One region of the Stenotrophomonas sp. YJH_SMC_123 genome, then DNA from elsewhere that is predicted to be linked to it. Evidence: riboswitches for the same ligand, from Rfam matches in the RefSeq annotation. Region 1 holds a riboswitch; the other holds the start of a gene.
What was found. Region 1 has a riboswitch for thiamine pyrophosphate ahead of thiC (phosphomethylpyrimidine synthase ThiC). Riboswitches for the same ligand answer to the same signal wherever they lie in the genome.
Positions count from the first base shown of each region.

Region 2: another riboswitch for thiamine pyrophosphate. It lies ahead of AC5P5W_RS13620 (TonB-dependent receptor); the one in region 1 lies ahead of thiC (phosphomethylpyrimidine synthase ThiC).

Region 1 is NZ_JCAFRM010000007.1:275,847-290,457, forward strand. It holds gene AC5P5W_RS16525 (helix-turn-helix transcriptional regulator) at 1-799, opposite strand, end outside; gene AC5P5W_RS16530 (winged helix-turn-helix domain-containing protein) at 915-3,239, opposite strand; gene AC5P5W_RS16535 (ion channel) at 3,499-4,170, opposite strand; gene thiC (phosphomethylpyrimidine synthase ThiC) at 4,264-6,108, opposite strand; TPP riboswitch at 6,191-6,292, opposite strand; gene AC5P5W_RS16545 (BCCT family transporter) at 6,558-8,135, shown strand; gene ggt (gamma-glutamyltransferase) at 8,694-10,412, opposite strand; gene ilvC (ketol-acid reductoisomerase) at 11,101-12,075, shown strand; gene ilvG (acetolactate synthase 2 catalytic subunit) at 12,115-13,851, shown strand; gene AC5P5W_RS16565 (ACT domain-containing protein) at 13,835-14,086, shown strand; gene AC5P5W_RS16570 (threonine dehydratase) at 14,183-14,611, shown strand, end outside.
Region 2 is NZ_JCAFRM010000005.1:243,961-258,571, forward strand. It holds gene AC5P5W_RS13590 (helix-turn-helix transcriptional regulator) at 1-699, shown strand, start outside; gene AC5P5W_RS13595 (VOC family protein) at 768-1,136, shown strand; gene AC5P5W_RS13600 (Dyp-type peroxidase) at 1,260-2,234, shown strand; gene AC5P5W_RS13605 (hypothetical protein) at 2,304-2,609, shown strand; gene AC5P5W_RS13610 (hypothetical protein) at 2,729-3,148, shown strand; gene pnuC (nicotinamide riboside transporter PnuC) at 3,253-3,822, opposite strand; gene AC5P5W_RS13620 (TonB-dependent receptor) at 3,831-6,020, opposite strand; TPP riboswitch at 6,091-6,186, opposite strand; gene AC5P5W_RS13625 (phosphotransferase enzyme family protein) at 6,285-7,409, opposite strand; gene AC5P5W_RS13630 (glycine zipper 2TM domain-containing protein) at 7,531-7,938, opposite strand; gene AC5P5W_RS13635 (peptidoglycan-binding protein) at 8,186-10,174, opposite strand; gene AC5P5W_RS13640 (hypothetical protein) at 10,287-11,057, opposite strand; gene AC5P5W_RS13645 (response regulator) at 11,433-12,071, opposite strand; gene AC5P5W_RS13650 (ATP-binding protein) at 12,147-14,611, shown strand, end outside.

The DNA of each region.
Region 1 (14,611 bases):
GGCCGTAGCGGGCGCGGAACGCACGCGCGAAGCTGCAGCAGTTGTCGAAGCCGCTGGCGGCGGCGACCTCGCCCACCATCATGTCGGTGTCGCGCAGCAGGTCGGCGGCGCGTTCGAGGCGCAGTCGTGCCGAAAGCGACTGCGGGCTTTCCTCGTACAGGCTCTGGAAGGTCTTGGAGAGGTACCAGCTGGAGAAGTTGGTCAGTTCGGCCAGTTCGCCGATGCGCACCACCCGGTGGCTGTTGCCTTCCAGATAGAGGCGCGCACGCTGCATGCGGCCGAACACCTGGCGCTTGCGGCTGCGCGAGCGGCCCGGGCAGCGCTGCACGTTGTCGGCCAGGCCACGCTGCAGGCCAGCAAGGTGCAGCAGCAGCGGACGCAAGGCCTGGGCCGGCTGGCCGCTGGCCAGCGCATCGCGCCACAAGCGCAGCGCAACGCGGGCGTCACTGCGGTTCATGCGGCCACGACCGGCATACAGGCCACAGTCGGCCATCTCGGTCAGCACGCGAAGCGCTTCAACGTTCAGGTTCAGGCCAACGCACAGCCCGTTGCGACCGGCCTGCACCAACGGCCGCGATTCCTTCTCGAAGGCGATCCACTCGCCCTGGCGCAGGCGGAATCGTCCTTCCTTGGCCTCCACCCACGAACTGCCACGCACCTGCATCCAGACAGTGAAGCTGGAGCCGGCGGTCTGCAGGCTGCCCAGCCGGGCCACGCCCAGGCAGGTCGGCGTGACATCGTCGAGCGACCGGTCCAGGGAGACGGTTTGGCCGCGATCGGCCAGCGAGAGTTGACGCATGGGGGCACCACGGATTTGCCTAGTACAGGACTCCGTTTTGCCTAATCAGGCGGCACCGCGTCAGGAAAGTCCGACGAGATCGCCACGAATTCGCGACGAGATCCCGACGAAGAAATTACGAAGGCCCATTTCCCCTGAAAAACAATAACTTGGAGAACGCCGGGAACAGCGCGGGGGGGCGTTCGGGCAACCGCATCACACCGATGTCGGCACCATCGCTGACCGCCATCGCCACGAACAGGTCACGTCCGTCAGCGCTGGCGCTGAGTCCGTTGCCGGCGCTGAGCCGTTCCGCATCCAGGCAGCGTTCCGGCTCCTCGCGGCCGGGCAGGATGCGCACGAAGGTGGTGCCACACGTGCTCGAAGTGCCGAGGTAACCGACGCCACTGTTGCCGGCCACGGTCCAGGCCCGGTATCGCCAGCGGCTGGGCCGGTCATCGCTGATCTGCTGCACGCTGCCCGACGACAACGCGGCGTCGGCCGACCACAGGCCACCTGCGGCCAGGCGGGTGAACAACACGCGGCCACTGCTGCGGTCGAAGCGCGCCTGCGACACCCCTTCGATGCTGGCCAACCGGCGCCAGGGCTGGGTGCTGCGGTCGAACAGACTCAACCGGGTGCGCTGGTCGGCATCGCGCTCGACCACAAACAACTGCTCCGGCGACGCGCCATACAGGGCCTGCAGCGGCTGTTCGGCCGGGACCGGCAAAGGTTGCAGGCGTTCATCGCGTGGCGCGATCTCGTAGACCACCGTGCGCCCATGCGCGTCGCGGCCGACCACGAGCAGCTGGCGGCTGTCGGCCGACCAGTCCGGTGCCTGCCGCGCTTCCGGCCGCAGCCCTTCAATGGGGCGCAGCGAATCCGGCCGCTGCATGTCCGCCCACCACAGGGCGAAGCTGCCGGAGCGATCCGAGGTGAAGACCAGCTGGCGGCCATCCGGCGCTGCCATCGGCTGCCCATCGCGGCCACTGGATGCAAACAGGCGTTCGGGCGCGCCGCTGCCCTGCACCGGCACCTTGAACACGCCGAACTGCGCGCGCCGGTGGACGAAGGCCAGCATCCCGCCACGTCGCGACACGGCGGGCCACTGCGCATCATCCAGGCCGGCATCGCGCAGCGTGTGCCGCTCGACGTCCAGATAATAGAGCCGCGCCTCGCTGTCGACGCGGCGACCGAACACGATGGTGCGGCCATCGTCCAGCCAGGCCCATCCGCGCAGCTCTGCCGCCTCGTTGGTCAGCTGCTCGGGCTTACCGCCCGCGGCCGGCACCCGCCACAGATCGCCCAGCTGCGGATTGCGCACGAACACCAGCCATTGCCCATCGGGCGAGTAGCGCGGTGCGTAGTCGAAGTCGTCCTGGTCGACGCTGTACGCCAGCGCGCGCCACTGACCACTGGCCAGGTCCAGCACGCGGATGCCACGGTGCGCGTAGCGCCCGACCATGCTGCCGAACACCAGGCCGCGACCATCGGGCGTCCAGTCGAAGCTGAGCAGCTCGGTGCCATCGCAGCGCGTGGCCTGGCGCAGGGCGCCACCGGTTGCGCTGGCGATCAGCACCTGGCAGCCACCGTCGGCGGAGAACCGTGCGAAGGCAATTTCGCGACCATCCGGCGACCAGTTCGGGAATCGATCGACGGCACCGGCCGGCGGCGCCAGCAACTGGCGCGCCGGCGCGTTGCCGGAGGTCTGTACCTTGATCGCACCACCGCCGTTGCCATCTTCGTTGGCGCCTTCATAGGCCACCAGCGAACCATCCGGTGACAGCGTGGGATAGGTTTCAAAGCCGCTGGTTGCGGTGATCAACCGATAGGGACGCTGGGGGCTGCCGATCACCCGCGTGCCGTTCTCCACGGCGGCCTCCACCGGCGAACTGCTGGCCGGTGCGCGGCGCAGCAGCAGCGTGGTCATCACCAGCAGCGTGGCCAGCATCAACACGCCCAGCGCCAGCAGCACGCGGCGGCGGACATGGCGCCAGCGGCGGCGCGATTCCTGCGCGCGCGCGGGCAGCACCGCAGCGGCGGCGAGTGCGGGCTGCACGTCCACACCTTCGTCGTCAGGCAAGCCCGCAGCCGACGGCGCCGCATCGTCCAGCGCCTGTACCGGTACCAGAAGCCGATAGCCGGTCTTGGCAATGGTCTCGATGTAGGCCTGGCCGCTGTCGTCGTCGTTGCTGAACGCCTTGCGCAGCTGGGTAACGGCCTGGGTCAGCACATCGTTGGTCGGCAGCGTGTCCGGCCACACCTCGGCGAACAACTCGTCGCGGGTGACCACACGGCCCGGCTGCCGCAGCAGCACGCGCAGCACGCCCAGCGCCTTCGGCGTCAGCCGGCGCGGACGACGCGCACCGACGACCTCGACTTCGCGCGAGGACAGAGTGACGATGCACTCTCCTATCCGTATCCGATCGGACACGGGTGGCTGTATTTCGCTGCTGTTCATTTTCTGCTACACAGTAGAGACAGGTCCCGGGCAGTGTTTGCCTTCGTTACGGTCCCGTCCTGGGAACAGCGAAAAGCCAGACTCCGCACAAAGCATCGGCGCATACCGCAAAAACAATCGAGCGCGCGAATACTAGCCTATGCAAGTTACCTCGCCTATCGCGTGGTCGACATCAGGCTCTCTCTCGCCGACGCATTCACATAATTCGCGACATCATTCGCGCCCTCTTGGGCGCGAAATTTTTATCTGGCGTTCATTTTCACATGCGCCGCAGCATGGTCAATCCGACCAGCCGCGAAACCACCAAAGCCACGTACATCACGCCGGAAAACTGCTCCAGCATGACCAGTGCTCGTGCCTGTGGATGAAGCGGCACGACATCACTCAAGCCGACTCCAGACAGCAAGCTGAAGCTGAGATAAAGCAGCTCCATCCAACTGCGCTGCGCCTGCCCGCCGGTGCCGTGGAAACTGCCCGGATACCACTGCTGGCACACCGCGAACGCGAAGGCGAACGCCCACGCCAGCAGGGTGAAGGTTGCGCCTGCGGCGAACAGTTCGTCGCGGGTGACCTTGTGGTCCTGGAGCATGTAGGCAATCAGGGCGCCAGCCGTGTAAAAGTACAGCAGGCTCTCCAGCACCTGCGCGGTGGTCAGCAATGCGGTGCGATCAAGCAATGCGCCTGCCAACGAGAACACCACCGAGGGAATGGCCAGCAACAGCGCCAGCCAGGTGCCCAGCGGGCTGCGCTGGACCACCCACAGCGCCAGGCCGAGTACCGCCATGCCGAACATGCCAAGTGCCGCGCGGCCGGCGGCGGTGTCATCCAGCGCGGGATACAGCAGCACCGCCAGCAGCTGCGCGCCCAGCAACCAGGCCGAAGGATGCCGGCGGGCAATGGCCAGCCAACGGGTGGTCATGGCAACAGGCATGGTGTCCTTTCCCCGGGATGATGGGCGGAGGATAGCCGGGAGCGGCGTGATGAGCGGTAGTGCCGGCCGCGGGCCGGCACCACCGTCTGCGCATCACCCCTGGTGGTAGACCTCGGCACCCGCGGCGCGGAACTCCTCCGACTTCTCCTTCATGCCGGCCTCGGCGTAGTCACGCACATCCTGGGTGATCTTCATCGAACAGAAGTGCGGGCCGCACATCGAGCAGAAGTGCGACAGCTTGTGCGCATCCTTCGGCAGCGTTTCGTCATGGAACTCCCTGGCCTTCTCCGGATCCAGGCCAAGGTGGAACTGGTCTTCCCAGCGGAATTCGAAGCGCGCCTTGCTCAGTGCGTTGTCGCGTACCTGCGCGCCCGGATGGCCCTTGGCCAGGTCGGCCGCATGCGCGGCGATGCGGTAGGCCATGATGCCGTCACGCACGTCCTGGCGATTGGGCAGGCCGAGGTGTTCCTTCGGCGTCACGTAGCAGAGCATCGCCGTGCCGAACCAACCGATCATCGCCGCACCGATCGCGCTGGTGATGTGGTCGTAGCCCGGCGCGATGTCGGTGGTCAGCGGCCCCAGCGTGTAGAACGGCGCTTCGCCGCATTCACGCAGCTGCTTGTCCATGTTCTCCTTGATCAGCTGCATCGGCACGTGGCCGGGGCCTTCGATCATGGTCTGCACATCATGCTTCCAGGCGATCTTGGTGAGCTCACCCAGCGTCTCCAGCTCACCGAACTGGGCCGCGTCGTTGGCATCGGCGATGCAGCCCGGGCGCAGGCCGTCACCCAGCGAGAAGGTCACGTCATAGGCCTTCATGATCTCGCAGATGTCTTCGAAGTGCGTGTAGAGGAAATTCTCCCTGTGGTGCGCCAGGCACCACTTGGCCATGATCGAACCACCACGGCTGACGATCCCGGTCACGCGCTTGGCGGTGAGCGGCACGTAGCGCAGCAGCACGCCGGCGTGGATGGTGAAGTAGTCCACGCCCTGCTCGGCCTGCTCGATCAGCGTGTCGCGGAAGATCTCCCAGGTGAGCGCTTCGGCGCGGCCGTCGACCTTCTCCAGCGCCTGGTAGATCGGCACGGTACCGATCGCCACCGGCGAGTTGCGGATGATCCACTCGCGGGTTTCGTGGATGTGCTTGCCGGTGGACAGGTCCATCACGGTGTCACCACCCCAGCGGATCGCCCACACCAGTTTCTCCACCTCTTCGGCAATGCCCGAGGACACCGCGCTGTTGCCGATGTTGGCGTTGATCTTGGTCAGGAAGTTGCGGCCGATGATCATCGGCTCGCTTTCCGGATGGTTGATGTTGTTGGGCAGCACCGCGCGGCCGCGCGCGATTTCATCGCGCACGAACTCCGGCGTGATGATCTTCTGGATCGAGGCGCCGAACGCCTCGCCCGGGTGCTGCTGCAGCAGGCCGGCATCGCGGATCGCGTCCAGCCGCTGGTTTTCGCGGATGGCGACGAATTCCATTTCCGGCGTGATGATGCCGCGGCGCGCATAGTGCATCTGGGTGACGTTCGCGCCTGCACGTGCACGTCGCGGCAGGCTGCGTGTGGGGAAGCGCACAGCATCGAGCTTCGGATCGTGCTCGCGGTCGCGGCCGAACGACGAACTCAGGCCGTCGAGCTGTTCGGTATCGCCGCGCTCCTCCACCCAGCCACGACGCAGCGCCGGCAGGCCCGCGGACAGATCGATACGCGCGTCCGGATCGGTGTACGGGCCCGACGTATCGTAGACCGTGACCGGTGCATTCTCCTCGCCGCCGAACAGCGTCGGCGTGCGGGTCAACGCGATCTCGCGCATCGGCACCTGCAGATCCGGACGCGAACCGGGTACGTGGATCTTGCGCGAGCCGGGAATGGGCCGGGTCACGGATTCGGAGAGTTGCTGGGCCTGTTGCTGCAGGGCGGAGAGCTGTGCGTTCATCGGGCATCGTCCAGGAAGGTCAGGGACGAAGCGGCGGCGCACTGCGACCGCGCACGGACGGTCCTTGGGCGGTGTCCGGGCACGGCTGCACTGCAAAGCTTCCCTACGCCGGTATGAGCCGGATCAGGTTCCAAGGGACTGTCTCAACCGTGGCCACATGGCCGCGGTACCCCCGCTTCTTGGCGTGCATTAGAGCATAGACCGCCCGCTCCGGGAGTTGCCCCCGCGGTCAGATCCGCTTTCCTGTGGAAAGCGGATCTGATCCGGATCGTTGTTCGTTAACAGAACCATGACGTCGCGTTCAGTAACGTGCACGTCCGTCGCCCTCCAGCGACCGATGCGTCCTTCGCCGCCGACGCGGCCCCTGCCCGGTTCGCGCTGCATGCCGCCGGTCCTTCGCTGCAAGCTCTGCTCGCTCCCCTCAATCCCTTGATCGGAGAAGCTCCTTCATGGTGTTTCGCGTTTCCATCGCACTGGTTCTCCTGCTGGTGCTGCTTGCCGGTATTGCACCAGGCCCCTTCAATGCCGTGGTGCAGTCGATGCTGGCAGAAGTCATCCGCAGCGTCGGCTGGCTGTACCTGCTGGTGGTATTCCTGGCCCTGGTGTTCCTGATGTACCTGGCTTTCGGTCGCTTCGGCAACCTGCGCATCGGTGGCGAAGACGCCGAGCCCGAGTTCTCGCGAGCCAGCTGGATGTCGATGCTGTTCGCCGCCGGCATGGGCATCGGCCTGGTGTTCTGGGGCGCCGCCGAGCCCATTTCGCACTTCAGCAAGCCACCGGAAGGGCTTGCTCCGCAGAGCCTGGATGCGGCACGCGCCTCGATGCGCTATGCATTCTTCCACTGGGGCCTGCACCCGTGGGCCATCTATGCGCTGATCGGGCTGGCAATGGCCTGGTTCCAGTTCAACCGCAACGGCCGCGGCCTGGTCAGCGACATGCTGCAGCCGATCATCGGCCGCCACCATCGCGGCTGGATCGGTAGGGTGGTCAACATCGCTGCAGTGGTCGCCACCGCGATCGGTGTCGCGACTACGCTGGGCTTCGGCACCATCCAGATCGCCGCCGGCATCGAGCGCGTGTTCGGCGTGCAGGCTACCGTCGCAGTGCAGATGACCATCATTGCCGTCGCCTTCGTGCTGTATATGGCGTCCACCGCCAGTGGCGTGGAGCGAGGTGTGAAGTGGCTGTCCAATTTCAACCTGGCGTTGGCTGCCCTGCTGGCCGCCATCCTGCTGGTGCTGGGGCCGACCGGCTTCATCTTTGATACGTTCACCACCACGCTGGGCTCCTACCTCAACCAGCTGGTGACGATGAGCCTGCGCATGTCACCGTTCTCCGGCAGCACCTGGGTGGCGGACTGGACAATCTTCTACTGGGCCTGGTGGATCTCGTGGGCACCGTTCGTGGGGTCGTTCATCGCACGCATCTCGCGCGGCCGCAGCGTGCGCGAGTTCGTGATCGGCGTAGTGCTCGCGCCGACGCTGCTGGGCTTCTTCTGGTTCGCGGTATTCGGCGGCACCGCGCTGTGGGCACAGATCTTCGGCCATGCCGACCTGGTGCAGGCGCTGGGCAATGGCTACGAGACCGTGCTGTTCACGCTGTTCGACAGCATGCCGCTGCCGCTGCTGCTGTCGTGCATCGCACTGGTACTGCTGATGATCTTCTTCGTGACCTCGGCCGACTCGGCGGTACTGGTGCTGGCCAGCATGTCCACTGACGAAGCAGGCGATCCTCCGTTGAAGCGCAAGCTGGCCTGGGGCATCGCGGTGGCGTTGATCGCAGCGGCCTTGCTGCTGGCCGGTGGCCTGGATGCACTGCAGGGCATGATCACGATTGCGGCGTTGCCATTCGCGCTGCTGATGGTGCTGGTGATGGTGTCGCTGTACCGGGTGCTGGACCAGGAGTACACGCGGGAGCGGCGGCAGGCGCAGCGCCAGCGGCACATGATCGATGCGTGGATCGCACGCGAGATGGCGGCACAGGAGGAGACGCAGGCCGAGGCCGCGCGCGCGCACGATCAGGATTGAGGGTGTTTTGCAGCCTGCGGCTGCACCGCTTTTTTCAAGCAAGTGCAAGTGCAAGTGCAGAAGCCAAAGCGGCTCTGGGTTACTGCTGGCTGGGCGAGGCGGTGTGGGTGGGCAGGACACGCCGTGAACCCATCCATGGGGGCTCGATGGCGCCATCCATGGCGCCAACGGTCCTGCCCACCCACACCGCCCCACCCCCGACAGATTTCCGGTGACGGTTGGTTCTTCACGCCATGCGTGGATGAGGTGTATCGGAAAACAAGAAGGGGTCGGATCCGTTTTCCTGCGGAAAACGGATCCGACCCCAACCATCAGCACGCGGCTGTTGCTGTTGCTGTTGCTTTTGATCTTCTTTTTTCTTCCTGCGGTGGCGGCCGCAGAAAACTGTCAGAGGCCGGGTGGGTGGGCTGGGCGGGGGTGTCAGCCGCATGGATGCGGCTGCCAAGCCTACAAGGACGTACTTGCGGCGTCCCCCGAACAGCCTACCCACCCGGCCCAACAAGCTATTCCGCTTCTGAACCCACCGCAGAGGGGGCTCAGCCCGGTGGCCGGGAACCCTCAATACCCCGCCGCCTGCCCATCCTTGCGACTCTCCGAAGCTCCGTAATAAACCCCGCTCTCGGGGTCGCGCATGATCGCCTGGTACCCGCCATAAGGCCCATCGGCGAACACGATGCGATGCCCCTTGCGCATCAGCGCACGCACCGTCTCGTACGGGAAGCCGGTTTCCAGATTCACTTCACCACCGTCGGTCATCGCCGTGGCCTGTCCGGTCGGTTCGGTCGAGCCCTCGTGCTGGATGCGCGGTGCGTCACCGGCTTCCTGAAGGTTCATGCCGAAATCCACCAGGTTCATCACAATCTGCGCGTGGCCCTGCGGCTGCATCGCGCCGCCCATCACGCCGAAGCTGGCGTACGGCTTGCCGCCCTTGGTGATGAACGCCGGGATGATCGTCTGGAACGGCCGCTTGCCCGGTGCATAGCCGTTGGGATGGTTCTTCTGCAGCACGAACATCTCGCCACGATCCTGCAGGATGAAGCCCAGTCCCGGCGGCGCCATGCCGCTGCCCATGCCGCGGTAGTTGGACTGGATCAACGACACCATCATGCCGTCGGCGTCGGCCACGGTCATGTAGATCGTGTCGCCTTCTTCCAGCTGCTTCGGCGTGCCCGGCTGCACTTCCTTCAGCGCCTTGTCCATCGAGATCAGTGCGCGGCGCTGCGCGGCGTATTCCTTGGAGATCAGCTTCTGCACCGGCGCCGGCTGGAAGGCCATGTCGGCATAGAAGCGCGCACGGTCGGCGAAGGCCAGCTTCTTCGCTTCGACGAACAGGTGCACGTGCTCGGGTGAACCGAACGGGATCTTCGAGAAATCGTAGCCTTCCAGCACGTTGAGGATCTGCAGGGCGGCGATGCCCTGGCTGTTCGGCGGCAGCTCCCACACGTCGTAGCCACGGTAGTTGCTGCTGACCGGTTCGACCCACTCACCATGGTGGTCGGCCATGTCCTGGTAGCTCAGGTAGCCACCATTGGCCTTGAAGTAGTCGCCGATGGTGTGGGCAATGGCGCCCTTGTAGAAGGCATCGCGTCCGCCGTCGGCAATCTGCTGCAGGGTGCTGGCCAGGTTCGGGTTCTTCCACATCTCGCCCTTGCGCGGGGCGTGGCCGTTGATCGTGAACTGCTCCTTGAAGCCCGGGTACTGCGACAGCTTGGGCACCGAGCGGTCCCAGTAGTAGGCGATCACCTCGGCGACTGGATGGCCCTCGCGCGCGTAGCGGATGGCCGGCGCCAGGTTGTCGGCCATCGGCTTGCGGCCGAAGCGGTCGTGCAGCGCGAACCAGCCGTCGACCGCGCCGGGCACGGAGACTGGCAGCGGGCCGGTAGCCGGGATGTCCTTCAGGCCACGTCGCTGGAACTCGGCCAGGGTCAGCGACTTCGGCGAGCGCCCCGAACCGTTGTAGCCGTAGAGCTTCTGCGTCTTCGGGTCCCAGACGATGGCGAACAGGTCGCCACCGATGCCGTTGCCGGTCGGCTCCATCAGGCCAAGCGCGGCGTTGGCGGCGATCGCCGCGTCCACCGCCGAGCCTCCCCCCTTCATCACGTCCAGTGCAATCTGGGTAGCCAGCGGCTGCGAGGTAGCGGCCATCGCATGCGGGGCGATCACCTCCGAACGGGTGGCAAAGGTGTGGCCGGTGATGCGGTCGGCGGCCGAAGACAGTGCGGGCACAGCGGCCAGTACAGCGGCGGCCAGCAGGGAACGGGCAAGGCGTCGGGACACGGTCGGGTTCCGATGGAAGGGTGGTCCCCCGATCTTCGCCGCTGCGGCCATCCTGGGGTATCGGGCAGAGGTCATGGACGTTGATCCTGGGGTGGGTGTGCAAGGTCCGCACCCAGCAAGGCGAGGATCCGCCGGATTCCGCGCAAAAACCGCCCTGAAAGGAGTGAATTCCGGTTCACCGAAACACTTTCAGCGGCAACCATCCTTGTGCCACAGGCGATTGCGCCGGATGCAACGGAAACCAACAAGAATTCCGTCGCGAGGGTTGACATCGCCAAAACGGCTGTGTTTCTCTCGATCACATGTTGCATCACAACACGCCACCGCGAACCCACAACGAAGCCGCCCACATCGGCGCCGCCTCGCTGCGTTCGATTCTTGTGCTCGTACTTATTACCCAACCAACAGGTGCGGGACGAGCCAGCGTGTAAGCAACGAATACACCGGAACTCTTCAAAAACCCGCACCCGCCCCGGTGCGGGTTTTTTCATTTCAGAACCTGGTTTCAGACGCAACCACCATGCACAACGCCCAACGCAAAACCCGGACCCACACCGCCGCCACGCCTCGTGGTGGCTGTGCCTGCGCGGCGCATGGTGCCTCCTCCACCGCTTTCCCCTGACCGGCCGGTACGTCACCTCGACGACCGGCCGTTCTTTTTTTCTTCCCACCGCAAGGAACCTCCCCCATGAGCACCAACGACCTGCCCCAGACCAAGATCGCCGTCATCGGCTACGGCAGCCAGGGCCGCGCCCACGCACTGAACCTGCGCGAATCCGGCTTCGACGTGGTGGTAGGCCTGCGTCCGGGCGGCCCGACCGAAGTCAAGGCACAGGCCGACGGCTTCACCGTGAAAGCACCGGCCGACGCGGTGAAGGATGCGGACCTGGTCGCCGTGCTGACCCCGGACATGGTGCAGAAGAAGCTCTACGACGACGTGCTGGCGCCGAACATGAAGCAGGGTGCGGTGCTGCTGTTCGCGCACGGCCTGAACGTGCACTTCGACATGATCAGGCCGCGCGACGACCTGGACGTGGTGCTGGTTGCGCCCAAGGGTCCGGGCGCGCTGGTGCGCCGCGAGTACGAGATCGGCCGTGGCGTGCCCTGCATCTGGGCGGTCTACCAGGACAAGAGCGGCAAGGCGGCCGAGTACGCACTGGCCTATGCGGCCGGCCTCGGCGGTGCACGCGCCAACCTGATCCAGACCACCTTCAAGGAAGAGACCGAGACCGACCTGTTCGGCGAGCAGGCGGTGCTGTGCGGCGGTGCCTCGGCACTGGTGCAGGCCGGTTTCGAGACCCTGGTCGAAGCGGGCTACCAGCCGGAGATCGCCTACTACGAAGTGCTGCACGAACTGAAGCTGATCGTCGACCTGTTCTATGAAGGCGGTATCTCCCGCATGCTGGAATTCATCTCCGAGACCGCGCAGTACGGCGACTACGTCAGCGGCCCGCGGGTGATCGACGCCGGCACCAAGGCGCGCATGAAGGAAGTGCTGAAGGACATCCAGGACGGCACCTTCACCAAGAACTGGGTGGCCGAGTACGAAGCGGGCCTGCCGAACTACAACCGGTTCAAGCAGGCCGACCTGGAGCACCCGATCGAGAAGGTGGGCAAGGAACTGCGCGCCAAGATGGTCTGGTTGCAAGGACAGGCCGCGTAACCGCGCGGCCCTCCCCCACCCGCTTTGCAAGGTTCCCCCATGAACTCTTCCACACACCGCAGCGCGCCGCCCAACGGCGCGCGCTGGCTGACCCAGGCGCTGGAAGCCGAAGGCATCCGCACGCTGTTCGGCTATCCCGGCGGCACCATCATGCCGTTCTACGACGCGCTGGTGGATTCGTCGCTGAAGCACATCCTGGTGCGCCACGAGCAGGGTGCCGCACTGGCGGCAAATGGATTCGCCCGCGCCAGCGGCCAGGTCGGCGTCTGCGTGGCCACCTCCGGCCCGGGCGCCTCCAACCTGGTCACCGGCATTGCCGATGCGATGCTGGATTCGGTGCCGATGGTCTGCATCACCGGCCAGGTCGCCACGCCGCTGCTGGGTACTGACGCTTTCCAGGAACTGGATGTGTTCGGCCTGACCATGCCGATCGTCAAGCACAGCTGGCTGGTGCGCAGCGTCGACGACCTGCCGCGCGTGGTCGCCGATGCCTTCCGCGTCGCCCGCGAGGGCCGGCCCGGCCCGGTGCTGATCGACCTGCCCAAGGACGTGCAGCTGGCCGATGCCAGCCACCTGCCGGCGCACGTGCCGAGCAGCGTCGAGCCGCCACCTGCGCCGGCCGAAGCGGCCATCGCCGAAGCCATCGCCGCACTGGCGGCCGCCGAGAAGCCGGTGGTCTACGCCGGTGGCGGCATCGCGCTGGGCGATGCGGTGCAGGACCTGCGCGACTTCGTCGAAGCCAGCGCCATCCCCACCGTGATGACCCTGCGTGGCCTGGGCGCGCTGCCGGCCAGCCATCCGCAGTCACTGGGCATGCTGGGCATGCACGGTACCCGCGCGGCCAACATGGCGGTGCAGGAAAGCGACCTGCTGCTGGTGCTGGGTGCACGCTTCGACGACCGCGCCACCGGCAAGCTGGCCGAGTTCGCACCGTTCGCCCGCGTCGTCCATATCGATGCCGACGCCTACGAGATCTCCAAGCTGCGCAGCGCCGATGTCGCCGTGCCTGGCAACGTCGGCCATGCCATCCGTGCCCTGCGTGCGGCCTTCCCCTCCCCCAAGGCCCACCAGGACGCGTGGCGCAGGCGTTGCGCGCAGCACCGCGACCGCTTCTCGGCACGCTACGACGCACCGGGCCAGCACATCTATGCCCCGGCGCTGCTGAAGCGCCTGAGCGAGCTGGCCCCGGCCGATGCGGTGATCGCCTGCGATGTCGGCCAGCACCAGATGTGGGTGGCGCAGCACTGCCGCTTCAACCACCCGCGCAACCACCTGACCAGTGGCGCGCTGGGCACCATGGGCTTCGGCCTGCCGGCGGCGATGGGGGCGCAGTTCGCATGCCCGGAGCGCACCGTGGTGCTGGTGTCCGGCGACGGCAGCTTCATGATGAACGTGCAGGAGCTGGCGACCATCGCGCGTTGCCGCCTGCCGGTGAAGATCGTGCTGCTGGACAACAGTTCGCTGGGCATGGTGCGGCAGTGGCAGGAACTGTTCTTCGCCGAGCGTTACAGCGAGATCGACCTGTCCGACAACCCGGACTTCGTGGCGCTGGCACAGGTGTTCGGCATCGCCGCCACCCGCATCGACAACCGCGACGACGTGGAAGGCGGCCTGGCCGCGCTGCTGGCCGAACCGGGCCCGGCCCTGCTGCACGTGGCCATCGATGCACGTGCCAACGTGTGGCCACTGGTGCCGCCGAACACCGCCAACAGCACGATGCTGGAAAGCAACCCCGCCCATGCCCGCCAGGAGACCCCCAATGCAATACCGGCTTGACCTGGTGCTGCACCCGGCCGAAGGCGCGCTGCTGCGCGTGATCGGCATGGCCGAACGCCGCGGCTTCGCACCGCGCGCGATCAGCGGTGCGCCGGTGGCCGACGACGATGGCCGCTGGCACCTGCAGCTGGTGGTGGATGGCCAGCGCCCGGCGGAAACGCTGTGCCGGCAGATCGAGAAGATCTACGACTGCGTGTCCGTGCAGGTCACTGCCGTGGAAGGAGCATCCGTATGAACACCCGTACCGTAGTGACCACGGTGCCGGTACGGAGGCGTCTTCTTCGCCGCCCGTGCCCGCATGCGGCGGTCGCCCGCACCGCGCTGGTGGCCCATGCCGGCCGCTGATGCCAGCCAGGAAAGCGATGTCGGCGACGTAAGCGTCGCCGACGTACTGGCGGCGCAGGCCCGGCTGCGGCGCTTCCTGCCGCCTACCCCGCTGCACCATGCCGAGCGCTTCGGCACCTGGCTGAAGCTGGAGAACCTGCAGCGCACCGGGTCCTACAAGGTACGCGGCGCGTTGAACGCGCTGCTGGCCGGCCGCGAGCGCGGCGATACCCGGCCGGTGATCTGCGCCTCGGCCGGCAACCATGCCCAGGGCGTGGCGTGGGCGGCCTACCGCCTGGACGTGCCGGCCATCACCGTGATGCCGCATGGCGCACCGGCCACCAAGATCGCCGGCGTCGCCCACTGGGGCGCGACCGTTCGCCAGCACGGCACCAGCTACGACGAGGCCTACGCCTTCGCGGTCGAACTGGCACAG
Region 2 (14,611 bases), on a different contig from region 1:
CGCGGCCACTTTGGCCAGCTGTGGCAGAGCCAGCTTCCTGCCGATGCCGATGGGCACATCACCGTATTGCCCGATGGCTGCGTGGATATCCTCTGGCGCGACGGTGCGCTGTTCGTCGTCGGCCCGGACCGTGTGGCCGCGCACCCGGCGCTGGCACCCGGTGCGCAGGTGCTGGGCGCACGCTTCCGCCCCGGCCAGGCATTGGCCGCGCTGGGCCTGCCTTTGGCCGGGATCATCGGCCAGGCCGTGCCACTGGCTGATCTGAAGGGCGCGTGGGCGAACAAGGCGGCGGCCTCCATCGGCGACACCGCGCCTGCACAGCGCCTGCAGCGAATGGCGCACTGCCTGCAACAGCACATGGGTGCGGCCGCGCTCGATACGCCGGCGCAGCGCGCCCATGTCCTGTTCCAAGCGCTCGCCGCGGGTAATGCCACGCTGGATACGCTGGCGGCGCAGTTGGGCCTGAGCCCGCGCAGCCTGCGGCGTTTCAGCCAGTCGCAGTTCGGCTACGGCGCCAAGACGCTGGAGCGGATCCTGCGGCTGCAACGTTTCCTGCGCCAGAGTCGCGCGCTGCCACAGCATTCGTTGGCGATGCTGGCCGCTGATGCCGGCTATGCCGACCAGGCCCATCTCAGCCGCGAGGCGCGCGAGCTGACTGGCATGACCGCCAGCGAGCTGCGCCTGGAGTGGGGACAATGATGGCCGTTTTGTTCAAGACCGCCGTGCCGCGCTGACCGAAGCTGGGGTTCCAATCACGGAGCAACCTCATGAGCCACGAAGCTACCCACGAAGCCGAACGCCGCATCGACAACATCGAATTCAACGTCGCCGACATCGCCCGCAGCAAACGCTTCTACGGCGAGGTGTTCGGCTGGCAGTTCACCGACTATGGTCCGTCCTACACCGAGTTCGACGATGGCCGGCTGAAGGGCGGCTTCGTGTCTGACGCGCCGTTGCGTGCTCACGGAGGACCGCTGGTAATCCTGTACTGCGCGGACCTGGCCGACGCACAGCAGCGCGTGGTCGCCGCCGGTGGCGAAGTGGTGCAGGCGGTGTTCGCCTTCCCCGGGGGCCGCCGCTTCCACTTCCGCGATCTGGATGGCTACGAACTGGCGGTCTGGAGTGATGTGGACTGAGGTCTTCGTACCTTCGCCGGTGGACGGAACGAGAACCGCTCCGTCCCCGGTCTGGCGGTTCCGCTATGATCGCCGGCACATCGCCACCGGCGATGCACCCGTCTGAAGCCAGCAGGAACTGCCGTGAATTCCCAGCCCGCACCGATCACCGCCCTTAACCACTCGCTCGACAACGAGCCGCAGCAGATCACTGCGCCGCTCACCCATTCGGCGGCGTTCCTGGTGCTGAAGGTGAAGGATGACGAGGCGTCGATCGTCAAGGCGCGCGAGGTGCTGGCCAGCACCGATGACCTGATCAAGAACACCGCCATCCGCGAGATCGAGCGCACCTTCACCTGCAACGTGGCCATCGGCCATCGCGTGTGGCAGCCGCTGGTGGGCACCACGCCGCCGCGCGAGCTGCAGCCGTTCCGCGAGATCAAGGGCGCGACCCACACTGCCGTGTCCACGCCGGGCGACCTGCTGTACCACATCCGCGCACGCACCATGGACCTGATCGTGGCGTTCGAGCGCAACCTGCTGATGGCGTTCGGCGATGCGGTGGAAGCAGTCGATGACGTGGCCGGCTTCCGCTATTTCGATGGCCGCGACCTGCTCGACTTCGTCGACGGCACCGCCAATCCGGAAGGACTGTCGCTGCCCGAAGCCACGATTGTTGGTGACGAGGATCCGGACCACGCAGGTGGCAGCTACGTGGTGGTGCAGAAGTACCTGCACAACCTCGATGCGTGGCGCGCGCAGAAGACCGAGGCGCAGGAGGCGATCATCGGCCGCACCAAGCACGACAACATCGAGCTGGACGACGCGCCGGCCGATGCGCAGAAATCGCACAAGACGCTATGCACCATCGAGGATGCCGACGGCGAGCACGAGATCCTGCGCGACAACATGCCGTTCGCCAACCCTGGCCGCGGCGAGTACGGCACCTACTTCATCGGCTACACGCGCCGCCTGTGGGTGATCGAGAAGATGCTCGAGCGCATGTTCATCGGTAATCCTGCACCGCTGCACGACCGCATCCTCGACTTCTCCACCGCCACCACCGGCGTGACCTTCTTCGCGCCCTCGCGCAAAGTGCTGGCCGACCTGGGCGAGTGATCAACGCACGCGTATGCATCTGGAGGACGTATGTCTGTCTTGAGAGCCCCATTCCTGGCGGCATTGTTCATGGGCATCGCCGGCTGCTCGACAGCACCTGGTCTGCTTGAACAAGCACCCGAGTCATTTGCTTCTTCGAAATCGGTACAGCAGGTCACCGTCTGCCTGTCCCAGACGTGGACACAACGCAACAAGGTCGTGCGCGTGCTGCCCACTGAATCCGGGCAGCGCATTGTCATCGACAACCCTGTGAACCATGGGGTGATTGCCATTGTCGAGCTTGCCCCTGTCCCGGCTGGTACGTCTGCACGCTACTGGAAGGGTGCAGGTCTCACCGGCTGGACACGTGATGATCTGAAGGCCTGCCTGGACTGATCGAAGGCAATCCCTCGCAATCGGGCAAGCTCGACGCGCGGCGCCATCATGGCCCGCCATCCGCCTGTCATCTAGGGCGCCGACCATGGCGCGCTGGATGGGAGCGCAGGAGGCAGGTGATGGCCATGGCAGGGAACAGGACCGGCATGCGCCGCTGGTGGCGGCGTCTGGCCACGGTGTTCGGCGCGTTGGCACTGGGGAGTGCCAGCGTTTCCGCGCAGGAAGCCCCTGCGCACTGGATGGCCTACGCCGCCGCCGTGGGTGGCCAGCTGCAGCAGCGCCTGCAGCAGGAACAGGACCCGCAGGCGCAGCGTGTGCTGGCGTGGTTGCAGGCGCACCCTGACACACCGGCACCGCTGCCGGTGAGCGTGTGGATCGCGGCGGATGGCCGTATTTCGAAACTGGAATTCGACAGTCTGGGCGATGCCCAGGTCGACGCCGACCTGCGCGCGACGCTGCAGGCCGCGCCGTTGCAGGCGGCACCGCCGGCCGACATGCGCCAACCGATGCGATTGGGCCTGTTGCTGGAGCCGAAGTAGATCCATGCCATGCGTGGATGTGGTGAGTAGATGCCGACCTTGGTCGGCAGGCGCGCCAACCCAGGTTGGCGACTACCGGTAGCCCGGCCACGCATGGCGTGGCTCTATCGCGTTGCCACCTGCGGTTCACGCGCGGCGGCGCTCCATGCGCGCAGCCCGAACACGGCCAGGCCGAGGAAGAACACGTACAGTGCCGCGGTCACGTGCAGCGACTTGAACAGGTACGCACCCACATAGACCACGTCCACCGCGATCCACACCCACCAGCAGGCCACGTGGCGGCGTGCCTGCCACCACTGGCCGACCAGGCTCAGCGCGGTCAGCATCGCGTCCAGCCAGGGCAGCGCGGCATCGGTGAAGGTGTGCATGGCCGCACCCAGCGCCACGCCACCGCACAGGCCGAAGGCCAGGTCGCGCAGCAGCGTGCCGCGTGCCAGTGGCACGATGCGGATGCTGTCCTCATCGGCGGCGTGCTGCCGCCAGTTGAGCCAGCCATAGACCAGGAAGCCACCGAAGGCGACCTGCAGCAGGGTGTCCGAGTACAGCTTGGCCTCGGCGAACACCAGGCCATACAGCGCCACCGACAGCAGGCCCACCGGCCATGCCGACAGCCGGCGCCTGGCCATCAGCCAGACGCCGAGGATGCTGCACAGCGCGGCGGTCCACTCGAGCATCACGCCGCTCACAGCGCGAACGTCACCGACAGGCGGGCCTGTCGCGGTGCACCGGGGAACAGGTAGTAGTCACCGCCGCTGCTGCCGGTATCGCGCCAGTAGAAGCGGTTGAATACGTTGTCCACCGACAGGTTCCAGGTCACCGCGCGTTCGTGCAGGCGATGCTGGAAGCGCAGGCCGGCATCGAACACCGAGTAGTCCGGCGCGCGCACGCCACCGTCGGCGCGTGCCACGTTGGCACCGGCATAGCGCCAGCCACCGGTCACGTCCAGGCCCTGCACGAACGGCAACGCGTAGGCCACGTGCACGCTGGCGCGCACCTTCGGCACGTTCACCAGCTGATGGCCCTCATAGGCCGGCGTGCCGGTGTCGCGCGCCCGGGCCTGCAGCATGCTGGCGCTGGCCACGATCTGCAGTGCGTCGGTCAGCTGGCCGTTGGCGGTCAGCTCCAGGCCGGTGTGGGTCTGCGTGCCTTCCTCGACGAAGGTGTAGCCGACGTCGCTGCTGTCGGGCCTGGCGTACTGGTACGGCTGCGAGATGCGGAACACGGCTGCGCCCAGGGTCAGCGCCTCGACCGGCACGTACTTCACGCCTACTTCCAGCTGGCGCGACTGCACCGACGGCAGGAAAGTGTCGGCATTGCTGGTCCAGAACGGCGCTTCCTGGCCCAGCGAAATGCCGCGCACGTAGCTGGCATAGGCGTTGAGCTGATCGGTGGCCTTCCACACCACCGCGGTCTGCGGCAGGAACCGCGACAGGCGGCTGTGCCGCTGCGGAACGCCACGCTTGTCGTAGGCACGCTCGTCCAGGCGCACGAAGCGGCCACCGGCCAACCACTGCCAGTCATCGCCAAAGCTCATCCGGTCCAGCGCGAAGAACGCGGTCTGCCGGCTGTCCAGGCGTCGTGCGGAGGGGCCGGGCATCTTCGGCGACGGCGCGAACACGGGCACCTGCGGGTCGTGGATGTTGCTGGTGCCGACGTACTCGTTGACGCTCGGGCGCTTGTCCACGGTGCGGCGGAAGTAGTCGGCACCGAGGGTCAGCTGATGGCCGACGCTGCCGGTCTCGAAGCGGCCACGCAGCTCGGCACGGGCCTGCTGGTTGCGGCGGGTGTCGTCCGGGCTGCGGTAGTCGTAGACATCGTAGTCGCCGTTGGGTGCGAAGTAGTTGCCTGGCACGCTGCCATCGGCGCACTGCACGGCGTAGTAGCAACCGTAGGCGAAGGCGACGTTGTCATCGATCACCGAGCGGCTGTGGCCGACCGAGACGCGCGACTGCCAGGCATCGTTGAAGTCGTAGGTATGCAGCGCGGTGATGTTGGTGCTGGCGATATCTACCGGGCGCTGCCACGGCTGGTAGCCGAGCAGGTGCTCGCGGTCGACACCGCGCGGCAGGTCACGCGCGCCCAGCAGCTGGTAGCCGGACACCGAGCGCTGCGAGCTGGTCTGGTAGTTGGCATCTACTTCCAGCTTGCCGCGCTCGCCGATCAGCCAGTCGGCGGCCAGCGAGTAGAAGTTGCGGCGGCCATCGGCGTGCGCGACGTAGGAATTGCTGGAGTCCCATGCGGCATTCAGGCGCAGGCCGAAACGCGGGGTGATCCAGTGGCCGACATCGACGGCGACGTAGCGTGAGCCTTCCGAATCGGTGCCGAGCGTGGCGGTGCGTACTTCAGCCGGGCGCTTGCCGATGTAGTTGATGATCCCGCCCGGCGCCATCACCCCTGCCGCCAGGCCGGCTTCACCCTTGAGGATCTCGACCGACTGCACGTTCTCCAGCGCCAAGCGTTGCTCGCCGGCGATGGACAGCCCGTTGAAGCGGTAGCCGGTGGCGGCGTCCAGCGCGAAGCCGCGGATGGCGATGTTCTGGTAGTAGCCCACAGGTGCATACGCATCACCCAGCGAGGCATCGTTGCTGGCCAGCTCGGACAGCGAACGTACCTGGCGACGTTCGAGATAGTCGCGCTCGAGCACGTTCACCGAAGCCGGCGTGTCCTTCCACGAACCGCCGCCGAAGGCATTCACGCGCGAGGTATCGGCCTTCGGCTTGCCGGCCTCCACGCGCACCGCCGCCAGTTCGGTCGGCGAGCGTTCGGCACCAGTGGCAGCCGCATCGGTGGTGGCCTCGGCCTCGCTGGCATGCAGCGGCAGCGCGGCGCAGAGGGCGAGTGAGAGCAGGGTGGGGCGCAGGCAGCGGTTCATTCGGTTCGTCTTCGGACAACAAGGGAGACGAAGCGACGGCGCGCAGGTGCACCGGCCCATGATGGGGGTGTGGCTGCGGCTCAAAGCTCCCTACGCCGGTGCAAACCGGATCAGGTTCCAAGGGACTCTCTCAGCCTGGCAGATCCAGGCACCCCCGCTTCAGGTGACCATTTCACTACAAATGGTACGGATTTGCGAGCGCCAGCCGGGGTCAGATCCCTTTCCTGCGGAAAGGGATCTGACCGCAACGCTGCGTCAACCGGATCACGCGACGGCGTGCAGGGCCTGCAGCAGTGCCCGCCCCGGCGCGCTGTGGAACCACGCCGGATGGCCCAGCATGAAGGGCTGCCAGGCCACGTCGGCATTCGCGGTTGAGCGGGTGACACCTTCGAAGTACTCCACTTCGGACAGTGCGAAGTCGAAATGGACCATTGGCAGCAGGTCGGCCAGCAGGTGCACGCGTGCCGCCGACAACGGCAGCACCTCGCGGTAGCCGTCGAGCAGGGCCAGCGCGATATCGATGCGCACTGCCTCCATGCCGCGCTCCAGTTCCAGCCACGCCACTGCGTTGCGCTCGATCGCGGTGGCGAGGTCGAACAGCGCGCTGGTGGGCGACGCCAGGCCGAAATCCAGCACGGTGCTGACCTCGCCGTTGCGCCACAGCAGGTTGGAGACATGCCAGTCGTTGTGCGCCCACAGCCGGGGCTCGGCGCGCAGGCGCTCGGCCAGGCCGGCGTGCCACGGCAGCACGTCGCGCTGCAGCTGTGCTTCCCATGGAATGCGCGCGAGATAGCGTGCCAGCCCGGGACGTTCATCCAGTCCTGCCTTGATGGCGGCGATCGGATCGTCGGCACGGATCAGGTCGTCGCGCGCCACCAGCAGATGGGTGCTGCGCTGGGGCGCGTGGTAGCTGGCGGCGGCACGGTGCAGCTGTGCGAGCGTGCGCCCTGCTTCGCGGGCCTGCGCGACATCGGTCAACAGCGACCACGACACCGCGTCGCGATACAGGTCGTCGCCCACGCCGACATCGTGCAGTTCAAACGTCCATTCGCCGTGTTCGACCGCAGTGTGGCCATCGGTGGCCGGCAGCACCTGCACCACTGGCACGCCGGCGGCGGCGAGATGGGCGATGAAGTGGTGTTCTTCTTCCAGACAGGCCGCGCTGCGCACGCTGTGGTGGTGGCGCTTGATGAATACCGGTGCGCGCGTGCCATTGACGATGGCGGCGGCAGACAGCGGCCGCGGGCTGTGCCAGCGGGGTTGGCTGTGCCCGCCCAGCTGCGGGTAACGCGTACTCAGCCACGCGATGTCCGCCGCGCTGATCGGTGGCCAGTCGGCAGCGACCTCGTCGTTGTTGAGGCCCTGCACGCGGTGGGAGGAAGACGTCATGCCACAGTCCGACCGGGAAAGTCACATCCAAGGCTGCGCATTCAACGCCATGCGCGTGGCCAACGCAAACGGGCGGGTCATCGACCCGCCCGTCTCCGCGTCATCGGTATGTCGGCGCTGCTTACCAGCCGCGATGGCGGCCGCGGTCGTGGTAGTAGCGGTTGTCGTAGTAGCGCTCACGCTGCCAGCGGCGGTCATCGCCACGGTCGTAGTAGCCACTGCGGTAGTAGCCACGATCGTAACGGCGATCGTAGCGGTCGTCGTAACGGCGATTGTCGTAGTAACGGCGGTCGCGGCGGTCGGAGGTGGTCAGGTTGCCGATCGCGCCGCCGGCCACGGCACCGCCGACGGTGGCCGCAGGGTCGCCGTTGGACAGCAGGTTGCCGGCCACGCCACCGACCACGGCGCCGACCAGGGTGCGCTTGTCCTTCCTCGACATCGCGCTGGCATCGCTGACCACGGCGACACCGGCAACCAGTGCCAGGGCCATCGCCAGACCACGGAAGCTGAGTGTGGAAGTACTGAGCATGTTCGGTTCTCCTGTGAGGTGCATGCCACGCTGGGCAGGGAGGGCGCGGGGCGCCCCGGCTGCCGTGGAGACCACGCTGGCGTTCCGACATTGCCGGAACATTGCCTGGCCTACCGGGCGGCTTGCGCATTCATCTAGCGGCAGGCGGCATGAAGCAAGGCTGAAAGTGGCTTTTACCGCTCAGCTGGCAGAAAGGGAAAGGGCCGCGCATGGCGCGGCCCCTCCCGGTCTGCAAGGCGCTGCGGGCTCAGACGCCCATGGCCTTCTGCGCCTGGCGGGTCTGTTCCTGCTGCGCGTCCTGCTGCTGGTGCAGCACGTTCGGCGCGCCCTGCACCGCGCCGCTGCTGAGCGCCATGCTCTGCTCGCTGGCGGTGCGGGTTTCCACCGCAACGCGGCTGGCCGCCGGGTCACCGACCGTGCCCTGCACGGCGAACAGGCGCTCACCGTTCGGGCTGGGCACCACCGCGTCGATGCGCTGCAGGCCGGCGGCATGCGCCTCCCTGGTCAGGGCCGCTGCGGCGCTTTCCAGCGCGTGGCGGTCCTTGAAGGTGCCCGCCGGCATCCGCTCCAGGCCTTCGGTGGCCTGCAGGTACATCGGATTGCGCGGGTGCCGCTCGTCGTTCAGCAGCGGGCGCTCGCGGGCCTCCTTGATCGCATCCAGCGTCTTTGCACCGACGATGCCGTCGGCAACCAGCCCGTTGTCCTTCTGCAGCTGGCGTACCGCCGCTTCGGTATTGCGGCCGAAGCGGCCGTCCTCGGCCAGCGGCTTGCCGTCGGCCCCGGCATAGCCGAGGTGGCCCAGCTGCTCCTGCACCTTGCGCACGCCCTCGCTGTGCGCGCCCGGCTTGTACAGCTCGGCGTGCGGGGCGGCAGCGGCCTTGTGTTCGGCCGCAGGCTTGCCCTGGGTCTGCTCATGCGATTGGGTGCGGCTTTCCAGCAGGTCGCGCGCCTTGGACAACGGGTCCGACGCGAACAGCTTCCAGTGCGGGTGGTCCTTCACCTGCTTGAGGTAATCCTCCACCGGCATGGTGTGCACGCCCTTGCTGCCGGTGGACTGGCTGATCAGCAGCTTGTCGGTATTCGGGTCGCGCACCACCATCACGATGTGGTCGATGCCATTCCAGTGCTCGTGGCGGGTCCTGGCCGTATCCAGGCCGATGACCATGCCTTCCTTCAGCGCACCGGGCTTGAGGATGGCGTCGCGCTCGAGCAGCACGCCGGACTGTTCGACGGCCTTGTGCACGATGCCGCCGGAACCGAGGTTGCCCAGGTCGATGCGGTCGGCCTTGCTGAAGACAGCGTGCCCGGCCTTCTGGTTGATCTCGTCCATGGTCCGGTTCTGCAGGGTGCCGACCCAGCCGGAGCAATCGATGTAGCCCTGGTCCACGTTCTTGCCGGTCTTGCCCGGCACGTACAGCGCGTGGCCCGGGATGTTGATGGCGTACTTCACATCGTCGTACTTCACGCCAGCGTCGTACGCGGCGTGCAGTTCGATGCCCGGCTTCGGCGCAGCAGGAGCCGTTGCGGTCGCCGCCAGCGTGGCCGCAGCGGCGCCCACTGCGGCGGCCTGCGCAGGTGTGCCTGGAGCCTGGGCCTGGCCCGGTGCCACGGTCTGCGGCGTGATGTGCTTTTCCGGGATGCTGATCGCTGCGTACTTGTGGATGTAGTAGCTGGAGAAGGTCCGCGCCAGGTCGCCGTCGTTCATGCCACGCATTTCGGCCAGGGTGTGGCCGGTCAGCGCCTTGGCATCGGACCCGATCTGGTTGAGCACGTTGCGGCGCATGTTGATCTCTTCGCCATGGCCGTTGCGGACCACGCCGAAGGTGCCGGTGGCGATCGCGGTCTGCACCGAGCCATAGCCGGCGCTGCCCTGCTGGTGGGCCAGGTACAGGTCCAGGCCGGTCGGCGTGTCGCCGCCGGACAGGTACGGGTGGCCGGTGCGCTCATTGCGGCGCGCCATCGAGCCCAGGTTGTCCTGGTACATCTGCGCGGCGGCTTCGGTGTTGCGGGTCGGGTCGAATTCGTGGCCGGTCAGGTGGTATTGGCGGGCCGAGCCGGGCACGAACTGGAACAGGCCCTTGGCGCCGGTCGAGGTGTTGTGGGCGCGCTCGTTGAAGGTGCCGCCGGTCTCGATGTGCGCGAAGCGCATGAAGTCATCGACCGGGATGCCCTTCTGCCGGGCGACCTGCTCGACGATGTCCAGGACTTCCTTTTTGCTGTAGTCATGCTGTGCCATGACGTTTTCCTCGGGGTTGATGGAGCGGCCGATGCCGCGAATCGCCAACCGGACTCATCCGTGAGTCAAGAACATGTCGGTCAACAGGTAACCCGCCTGCGGCGGATGGAAATCAGGGCGCGATGTACTGCTGGGCCTTGCTGTCGAAGCGGTAGTGCACGGTGTCGCCGGCACCCAGCGCGCGGGTCTTGCCCGGGGCTTCGATGGTGGTGCCCTTGAAGGTCACGGTCAGCTGCGGCAGGCCGTTGCCATCGGCCACGAAGGCCAGTTCGCCATCGCTGTCGGTGCACGGCATCACGTTGCCGTCGTCGCAGGCCGCGCTGTTGTCTTCGCCGGTGCGCACCGAGCCGACGTAGCGCCAGACCTTGCTGTCCAGGTCGTCCTCGCTGCGCTTGGGGTTGAACAGCAGCAGGGCGTAGCCGCTGCTGCTGATGCCGCGGTCGAAGCTGCTGGTCGGCACCGCCAGCAGCAGGCGGCCGTCGGCGGTGCGGTGTTCGATCGGCTTGCGCCGGGTATCGACGTCGTCGGCCTTGTCGTAGGCGCCGAGCGCACCGATGGTCCATTCCTGGCCGCGGAACTTCCACGGCTTCTTCGCGTCGCCGCCGGCCAGTACGAAGGTGGCCTCGGCCAGATTGGCGCGGTCGTCGGGGCCGGCCGGCTGCTGTTCGCCCGGCTTGCCGTAATGCTCGCGGGTATCCCAGGAAAAGCCGGTGTAGTAGGTGGTGCCGTCCAGGGTGAAGCGGTGGCCGAACCAGAAGGTCGCCACGCTGCCGTTCTGGACCTCATAGGACGTCGCACCGTCGCCATCCACCTGGTAGATGAAATACATCACGGTCGGCGCGTCGGGCGGGGTGACGGCGGCATCGGGGGAGGGGTTCTGCATCGGGGCAACATCCTGTCGGGGCGCTTTGGCAGCCTGCGCAGGCGCAGGCCGGGAGGACGAGGGGGCCGGATCGGCGGCGCTGCAGGCGGCAGCGGAAAGAGAGACGAGCAGGCATGCCGCGAATGCGCGCAGGGGCCGCAACGGCAGGGTCCAACGTAGCTCGGGGGGGGACTGCATGCGCCTCTCCATGGTCAGCGTTGCCGGGCCAGACGGCCGGCAGGAAGCCGCACCCCATCCACCACGGACGGGAGCGAGGACATGAGCCGGTCGATTCCTTCGACCTCGCATTGAGAACTCATGCCTGCCCATCTTGGCACAGATCCGCAGGCCGTCAAAGAGGGGGGCGGCAGCCGGGTCTGTGATGTGAAGTGCGTCTCAGATCTTGCCGTCACGCAGGTAGTCGAACAATTCGGCGTCGCCCTTCAGCCCCAGCTTGAGCATGGCGTCGCCCTTCTGCCGGCTGATGGTGCTGACGCTCTTGTGCAGCTGCAGCGAAATCTCCTTCACCGTCATGCCGGTGCCGAGCAGTCGCAGCACCTCCACTTCGCGTGGTGACAACGGCTTGCCGTCGCCCTCGCGCATGCGCCAGCTGCCGGCCGCGTCCACCCGCTCGCGCAGGCTGCGGCTGATGTAGGGCTGGCCGCGGTACACCGACTGGATGGCCTGCGGCAGCTCGTCCATTGACGAACTCTTGTCGACCAGACCGAGCACGCCACTGTCGAGCACCATGCGCAGGATCGCCAGGTTGCTGGAGACGCTGAGCATCAGCACCGGCAGGTCCGGATGCCGGCGGCGGATCATGCCGATCATGGCGAAGCCATCGGCCTGCGGGCTGCCCGGCATGGAGTAGTCGGTGACCAGCAGGTCACAGGGCTGGTTGGCGAGCAGGGTCATCAGCGCCTGCGCGCTGTCGGCCTCGCCGACCACGCGGCCCACGCCGCTCGACTCGATGACGGCGCGGGTACCGATGCGGACCACCGGGTGATCGTCTGCGATGATGATGCGCAAGCTCATGCTCTAGTATGGCCATCGGGCACGCCGGGCCGCGACCATCGCGGTCCCTGGCAGGATTCTAGGAGATCGACGCAGATGCGTAGGTGGGCTGTTCGCGGGCTGCTCCTGCTGCTGGCGGTGCTGGCCCTGCCCGTGGCCCAGGCACAGCCGGCCCCTGGGCTGCTGCCGCTCAGCCCGTTGCAGCGCGAATACCTGGTGGCGCATCCGACCATCGTTGTCGGGCAGTATGACAGCGGTTGGCCGCCCTTCGAGTCCCTCCGTGACGGCCAGCAGGTCGGTCTGGGACCGGACTACCTGTCGCATCTTGCACGCCAGCTCGGCATGAAGGTCGAGGCGCGCCGCTATCCGGACTGGACATCCGTGCTGGATGCGGCATGTCGTGGCGAGATCGACGTGGTGATGAATGTCGGCCTCAGTGCCGACCGCACCCGCTGCATGGTCTATACCGCGGCCTACAGCGAAGCGCCGCTGGCCCTGGTGGGCCGGCCGGACGACCTGCGTGCCTCCGACATGCCCGACCTGGAGGGTCTGCGGGTGGTGATCGAGCAGGATTTCCTGACCGGTCCGCAGGTGCGCGCCCGATTCCCGCGTGCCCGCCAGCTTGTCGTAAACGACACGTTGAGCGCATTGCAAATGGTCAGAGACGACAAGGCCGACGTCTACATCGGCAATGCCTTTGTCGCCACCGAGCTGATTGCCAGCCGGCGCCTGCAGGGCGTGGCGCTGTTGCGGCCCAGCGACCTGCCCCCTGAACGGCTGCACTTCGGCATTCCCAACAGCAAGCAACCCCTGGCTGAAGCCCTGGACCTGGCGCTGGCGGCCACCAGCCAGGCCCAGCGTGATGCCCTCGCACAACGATGGCTGCCACCGCCGCACTGGTCGGCATCGGCGCAGCTGGCGCTGAGCCAGGCCGAGAAGCGCGTGCTGGAGCAGCCGTTGAAGATCGGTTTCGCCCCGAATGCCGCGCCACTGTCGTTCACCGGCGAGGATGGCCGGCCCAGCGGGCTGGCCAGCGAATACCTGCAGCGCCTGATGCAGGCCGGTGCCAACCTGCAGGTCGAGGACAGCCACGACTGGTACGAGGTGCGCGAGAAGGCCCGCCGCGGTGAGCTGCAGGCGGTGATGGGCATTCCTGTCGATTCACGGTACCTGGGCCCGGACTGGGTGTTCAGCCAGCCCTTCATCAGCGTGCCGAACGTGATCGTGGTCAGGAGCGATGGCGAGTCGCTGCTGGGCCTGGCTGACCTGCAGGGCAAGCGCGTGCTGCTGTCCGACCCGGAGCGTGTGCGCGGCTACGTGCTGCAGCAGGCACCGCAGGCGCGGATCATCGCTGCACGCAGCGCCGAACAGTCGCTGCAGCGCCTGCTCGCTGGCGACGCCGATGCGTACATCGGCAACCTTGCCGTGGTCGATCACCTGCTGCGCAGCCGTTTCCCGGGGCGGCTGCAGGTGGCGGCACCGGCCGGCTTCAACGACCAGCTGGTGCTGGCTGTGGACCGCCGCCACGCGGCACTGGCTACCACCTTCGATCGCCTGCTGCTGCAGATGACCCCACGCAAGCGCGAGGCCCTGCGCAATGCCTGGCTGGGGGTGGAGTACCGCAACGGTGTCGACTGGAACAAGGTGCTGCGGTGGGGCGTGCCGGTGCTGCTGGTGCTGCTGACCGCGCTGCTGGTACATGGCGTTGGCCATTGGCGGCTGCGCCGCGAGGTGGCAGGACGTCGCCAGCTGGAGCAGCGTCTGGCCGAGGTGACCGACAACCTGCCTGCAGTGGTCTATCAGGCGCGTCGCGACGCCGATGGCGCGCTCAGCTTCCCGTTCATCGCCGGTGACCTGCCTGCGTTGTTCGGCATTACACGGCAGCAGGCCGAACAGGATGCGAGGGTGTTGCTGGAACGCATCGAGGAAGAGGACCGCGCGCACATCCTGCACTCCATCGAGCAGGCCGCGCGCCAGTTCGCCCCATTGATCCTGGAGTTCCGCCTGCGCAGCGATGGGGAGGGCGTGCGCTGGGTGCGCAGCCAGGCCCACCCCTATGCCGCCGAAGAGGGCGCGGTGATCTGGAGCGGTTACTGGGTGGACGTGAGCGAAGCGCGGATGCAGGCCGATGCCCTGGCGGCGGCGAAGGCGGACGCCGAGCAGGCCGCCGAGGCCAAATCGCGCTTCCTGGCCACGATGAGCCATGAGATCCGCACGCCGATGAGTGGCGTGCTGGGGATGCTGGAGGTGCTGGCGCACTCACCGCTGGACAGCGAACAGCAGCGCATCCTCGGCGTTATCGAGGATTCGGCCCAGATGCTGCGGCAGATCCTCGATGACATCCTCGATTACTCGCGGCTGGAAGCAGGGGCGTTGCGCCTGGAACCGGTGCCGCAACCGCTGCGGCCCCTGCTGGAGAGCGTGTGCCGCCTGCTGTCGGCCCAGGCCAGCGCGCGTGGCCTGGCGCTGCACGTGCAGATCGATCCCGAGCTGGCGCCGGCCCACGAAGTGGACGGCGTGCGGCTGCGCCAGATCGTGTTCAACCTGCTCAGCAATGCCAT